One region of the Shewanella sp. SW24 genome, then DNA from elsewhere that is predicted to be linked to it. Evidence: predicted binding sites of a transcription regulator. Region 1 holds the regulator's gene; the other holds the start of a gene.
The links. The regulator LexA, encoded in region 1, represses DNA repair genes until DNA is damaged. The targets are predictions, from matches to a motif close to TACTGTATNNNNATACAGTA.
Positions count from the first base shown of each region.

Region 2: the regulator LexA is predicted to act here: its motif matches at 1,238-1,257, upstream of dinB (DNA polymerase IV).

Region 1 is NZ_JAKKSH010000011.1:106,020-109,181, forward strand. Features, by position in the region: gene coxB (cytochrome c oxidase subunit II) at 1-132, opposite strand, end outside; gene L5M17_RS11145 (cell division inhibitor SulA) at 535-1,047, opposite strand; gene lexA (transcriptional repressor LexA) at 1,044-1,664, opposite strand; gene plsB (glycerol-3-phosphate 1-O-acyltransferase PlsB) at 1,825-3,162, shown strand, end outside.
Region 2 is NZ_JAKKSH010000018.1:55,985-59,146, forward strand. Features, by position in the region: gene L5M17_RS15200 (LysR family transcriptional regulator) at 1-93, shown strand, start outside; gene dinB (DNA polymerase IV) at 138-1,214, opposite strand; gene bfr (bacterioferritin) at 1,409-1,876, opposite strand; gene bfr (bacterioferritin) at 1,886-2,359, opposite strand; gene nqrM ((Na+)-NQR maturation NqrM) at 2,613-2,837, opposite strand; gene L5M17_RS15225 (FAD:protein FMN transferase) at 2,853-3,162, opposite strand, start outside.

The DNA of each region.
Region 1 (3,162 bases):
GATGGTCATGTGCAAGTGATAAACCTTGCCACTGATCTCGGTCACGCCAGGGGTCATGTTGAACCGCATGTCCGCGGCGGTCAACGGTGGTGCGAAAAGCACCACGAGTAAACAATACAACAATTGCTTCACAAGACTTCTCCTCTGCCAATTGCGAATAGCAACTACAAAGAAGAGCAACACAGTAAGTCTCAACTCTATGCAAACTCTTCAGTTCCCAAAAAAGCTTTTTTGACTTCAACGTGCGTTGGCGGCTGTTACTTTTAATCAAGTATTGTTACTGCTGGTAATTAGCCACGCTGGCACATACTGCTGAAATAAATCTGTTCTCTATTTTTAGTGGCGCTTCGAGTTCGATAAATACTCGATTCATTGACCACGGAAGGTGATATATCATCACCGACTTAACCAACCATACTTGCTGTTTAAATATTGATCAAGATCACTTATTTATCTAATTATCTGAAAAATTGCCAAAAAAAAGCCTCACATTCATAGGTGAGGCGGCTTTCAAGGTAAAAATTAAATGAATATTTAGTGTACAGCGCTAAAAAAAGATTGCTGACCGAAGAGATTGCCTTGCTCAATGCGTACGTCGGCATGTAAGTGACTGTTTACGTCTTCAAGCACTATGCCCATAGCTCGGGCACTTTTAGCCACGATTTGTAGGCGTCGATTATCCCGCGCATCCAATGATTGAGTCCAAGTAATGACTGCACTGGACGTACCACTTGTTAGGGCTTTCTCCATCGCCCACAGGGTTTCGACTTCATCTTTAGCATGTACCAGCAAAACTCTATCCATACGCACACCTGCGCTGGCGAGCATTTGCTTGTAGCCAATACTTGGAGGGTTGATGAGCACTAACCAACGGCCCTGTTGGCTTAACTGAGCGAGTTGTGCACTCAGATGAATTAATTCTTGGCGACCTTGAGTCTTAGTTGGCATGCAGGCGATGGGCGCATGGTGCCAGTCATAGTCAGCATCACGGACTTCATCGAGCCACAGGCCCGGATGGCGGGGGGCATTGCCAAGTAGTTTATTCATAGCCAATCTCCATTACGGATCACACCGACGGCGAGTCCTTCAATTGTTAAACTTTGGAAGCCTAAATCCACTTTAATCGGGGAGTAATCTTCATTTTCGGCATGTAGATAGACTACATTACCTTTTTTTTCGAAACGTTTAACAGTGACATCGTCATCGACTCTAGCGACAACCACTTGACCATTTCTAGCTTGTTCTACTTTATGAACTGCCAGCAAATCACCTTCGAGAATACCGATATTTTTCATGCTGTCGCCCTTTACTCGCAGTAAAAAATCGGCGGCGGGATGAAACATGCTTGGGTCGACTTGGTAGTACTGTTCAACATGTTCTTGGGCGAGGATAGGTTCACCCGCGGCCACTTGGCCGATGAGCGGTAAACCTGTTTCAGTCAAATCTTCGATTTCCGCAGGCAGACGAATGCCTCGAGATGTGCCTGGCATGATCTCAATGCAGCCCTTTTTTGCCAACGCTTTAAGATGTTCTTCAGCCGCATTGGCGCTCTTAAAACCTAAACGGGTTGCGATTTCTGCCCGAGTGGGTGGCATGCCAGTATCGGCAATATTTCGTTTAATTAGCTCTAAAATTTCAGCTTGGCGTGGCGTCAAAGGTCTCATGGTGTTTCCTGTTTTTCTATACAGTTACTGTTAGTATATACAGTATTATTTGCAGCGCAAGTATTAACCACTTTTTAGCTATGTTGGAGAGAATTAGCGAATATTGCCCATAGTCTGGTATTCTATCGGGCTAGTAAACGCACTTAATTGCATAAGAATAATGCCTAAACACGACTCTCTTTGGTTGAAATCATTACGTTGGATCCAAAAACACTTAGTGCACACTATTGTGGTACCTCAGGATCCCTTTGCCGATCTGAATCTGGATGCTTCCAGACCCCTTGTTTATGTGATGAAAACAGAATCTCTCAGTGACATAGCTGCTTTGAGCGAAATAACGGCTAAGTTAGGTTTACCAAGCCCTTATGAGCCTCTAGTGGCTAATGGTGTGACTGCGCCTCGGGTTGTCTGTCTTCAAGGACGTAAGCCACTGTTTGGCGAACGTGCTGGTAATGAGCCTTTCCTCGAATGCTTTATGCGTTTGTTAGCCGTGCATAAGGAACGTCCTGAATTGGATATTCAACTTGTGCCCGTGAGCTTGTATTGGGGTCGAACGCCAGGGAAAGAAGACGACACTATGAAGGCGGCCGTATTTGAGCGGGAAAACCCGACTTGGCTGCGCAAGTGCTTGATGATTCTGTTCTTAGGTCGACATAACTTCGTGCAGTTTTCGAATGCCGTATCCCTGCGTTACATGGCTGACGAACATGGCACCGACATGGGGATTGCCCATAAGTTAGCACGGGTTGCGCGCGTGCATTTCCGTCGTCAACGTAAGGTAATGACAGGGCCTGTGCTGCCAAACCGCCAAGCACTGTTTCATTCGTTACTCAAATCTGAGTCGCTGCGCAAAGCGATTCAAGAAGAAGCCGCCAGTAAAAAGATTTCTGAGACCCAAGCGCGCGAGACGGCTATTGAGTACCTCGATGAAATAGCAGCCGATTACTCAGATAGTTTAGTGCGTATTGCCGAGCGTTTCTTAACTTGGTTGTGGAACAAGCTTTATAGCGGGATCAACATTAAAGGCGCCGAGCAAGTTCGCCAGCTGCATCACGATGGCCACGAGATTGTTTATGTGCCTTGCCATCGCAGCCACATGGATTACCTGCTGTTATCGTATATTTTGTATTATCAAGGCATGGTTCCGCCGCACATTGCTGCTGGCATCAACCTCAACTTCTGGCCCGCGGGACCTATGTTCCGTCGCGGTGGTGCCTTCTTTATCCGCCGTAGTTTTAATGGCAACAAGCTGTATACCGCAGTATTTCGTGAGTATTTAGATCAGCTGTTTGCTAAAGGTTATTCGGTGGAATACTTCTCCGAAGGTGGCCGTTCACGTACTGGCCGTCTGTTGGCGCCGAAAACTGGCATGATCGCCATGACGATGAACAGCGTACTGCGCGGTATTGAACGTCCTGTCACACTTGTGCCTGTGTATTTAGGCTATGACCATGTGATGGAAGTGGCGACTTACCATAAAGAGTTAAGCGGTAAGAAA
Region 2 (3,162 bases), on a different contig from region 1:
GCCTACTTAATGTATCGCGATCGAGACAACCTGCCCTTACGGGTCAGACTGTTAATTGATTTTATGTTGGCGAATCCACCCGAGGCTTATTGAGCCAATGCAGGCATGAGTCTGCGGCTTATCGACTCAATAAACGGCTAGAGTGCTAAATCCAGCTGAGTCTGGCCGTTTAAGCTTGTGGCGACGACAAGAGTAGAATCGGTAAGGCCTACTGAAATCCCTAATAGACGAATGCCACGGCCTTCTTGCCTTTCCATAGCCTGCGCGAGTAGCTCATAGAACATTACAATCGAGACTTCATCGCTGCGGTGCTCAATTGTAGTCTGCTTGAAATCGTTAAACTTAAGTTTGACCACCTGTTTATGTATTTTGCGTTCCTTAGCACTACGACTTAAACGCAACGACAGTTCTTGAATCAAACTCGGCATCACCTGCTGGCACTGCTCTAAGCTATAAATATCCTTTGCTAACGTGGTTTCAACACCCACTGATTTGCGCTCTCTGTCGGCAGAAATACCCCGTTCATCTATGCCTTGGGAACGCTCAATCAACACGCCACCAAACTTACCGAATCGCGCTAAGAGCTCAGGTTTAGAATAAGCTTGCACATCACCACAGGTATTGAGCCCGAGCGAAGAGAGCTTTTCGGCGGTGACTTTACCAACACCGGGAATTTTACGCAGCGATAAGGTCTTAACAAACTCAGAAAGCGTCTCTGGTGTAATGACATATTGGCCGTTTGGCTTGTTCAGATCCGAGGCGACCTTAGCTAAAAATTTTACTGGCGCGATACCAGCCGATGCGGTTAAACCCGTTTCGGCTAAGATATCGCGACGAATCGCTTGGGCAATCAAGGTCGCAGAGCCCTTATATTGTTGGCACTCACTCACATCCAAATAAGCTTCATCTAAGGAAAGCGGCTCAATTAATTGGGTATAGCGGGAAAATATTTCACGAATTTGTAGCGACACTTCTTTGTAAACCTGCATCCGACCCGGAACTAAAATCAGCTCAGGGCACAACTTAAAGGCATAAGCCGTTGCCATTGCTGAACGTACACCGAATTTACGTGCCTCGTAACTGCAAGTACTGATAACACCGCGACGGTCGCTACTGCCGCCTACGGCTAAAGGCTTGCCACGGTACTCAGGAAAGTCGCGCATTTCCACTGCAGCAAAATAGCAGTCCATATCGATATGAATAATTTTTCGCACGTTGAATTCCTCCAACGCCAAAATACTGTATATAAAAACAGTAATCAAGTATTCCTGATAGATTTGGGCCAATAAGATGTGGCCTAGCGCTGGAAAAGAGAACAAGACAAGTGTGAGGAACAACAGACATGCTTAATAACTGAGTTTCCTAGGCCATTACACTCAGTGGCCTAGGTATTTACTCAACCTAAGGCTCACATCTTAGTTTGCAGGTAGTTTTGCAGCCCAACACGGTCGATAAGCCCAAGTTGTTTTTCGAGCCAATACATATGGTCAGACTCTGTATCGTCGAGTAATACTTCAAGGATTTCGCGGGTCTGGTAATCTTGCTTCTGCTCACACAGTGCAATCACTTTGCGCAAATCGTCCGCGACCTTGTATTCGTAGGCGAGATCATTACGTAGCATCTCTTCTACATCTTTACCTATGTTCAATGCCTCACGGGCGGCAACATTGGGTGTACCTTCGAGGAATAAAATGCGCTGCACTAATTTGGCTGCATGGGCTTTCTCATCATCTGACTCATGAGCGATACGCTCATAGAGTTCATTCAGGCCCCAATCTTCGTACATATGGGCATGGACAAAATACTGATCCATTGCCGAGAGTTCTCCCGTTAGGAGACGATTTAACGCATCGATGACGTCTTTATCGCCTTTCATATCTTGCTCCTATTGGTTGCTAATTTGCGATTGTAGATAATTTTGAATACCGGTTAGCGTAATGAGCTCTTGCTGCGACTCGAGCCAATCTAAGTGCTCTTCTTCGTCTTCGAGAATATCTTCCAGCAGATCGCGACTCACATAGTCCTGTTCGGCTTCACACAAGCTGATCGCATCACGCAGCAATGTAAGCTGCTCTTGCACCATGGCCAGATCGCAGTCGAGCATCTCTTGGCTATGTTCACCAATGCGAAGTTTTTCGAGTTGTTGCAGATTAGGCAGACCTTCCAAAAACAGCACTCGCTCGATGAGCTTATCGGCGTGCTTCATATCTTGGATGGATTTTTTGTATTCGACGTGGTTTAACTTCTCTAAGCCCCAATGTTTAAACATGCGGGCATGGAGGAAATATTGATTGATGGCGGTCAACTCACAGGTAAGCACCCGATTCAGTTGCCCAACCACTTTAGGATGACCTTTCATAAGTTACTATCCTTGGTAAGCGTGAAAAGATTGATCTAAATCAAGCTTCTAGCCTAGTACAATTTATCGACCAACTCAAATTATCTTTATATTTCACTCACTTAATGATGAAAAGCATTCTCATTCCTGCTTAGATTAACTTGCTATCCCACTCTAATCCCAAGGATAAATCTCAAATGATTAACCCGTGTAAGAAAATACGAGGCAAAAAAATAGCCCCCTAAATCGGAGGCTATGATCGAATCAAGACTATTTAGATAATGCGGTCTTTCGTTAACTTCTCACGACGCGCTTCTTCAGCGGCCATACGACGTTTACGTTTGTCACAAGGGTCATCACAATCACACGCTTTCTCAATCCCTAGAACACCTAAACCGCCACAACTTCCTTCAACGGCTTTGCGCTTGATGAGATAACCAATCGACATGAGCAAAAAGAAGACTAACAAGATCACAAATGCCGCAATAAAAGAGGTCATGGTTTACTCCAAAAACTAAATAAGGAAAGGCTTGAAGGCGTCGCTGTAATAAACCTTAAATCCGTCGCCTTGCTTTTCGATTAGCATTATCGCCAAGTGTTCCTTCTTGGCAAGCTCCAATGATGCTTCTGTGCCCAAAACCATCATGGCCGTCGCAAAACCGTCGGCCGTCATACAATTTTGATGCAATACAGTCACGGATGCTAACTTATGATTTATCGGCAAACCAGTACGCGGATCGATTATATGCGTAAAACGTTGGCCGTCTTCTTCATAATAATTACGATAATCACCAGAGGTCGCCATCGCCATAGTACCAGGTGCA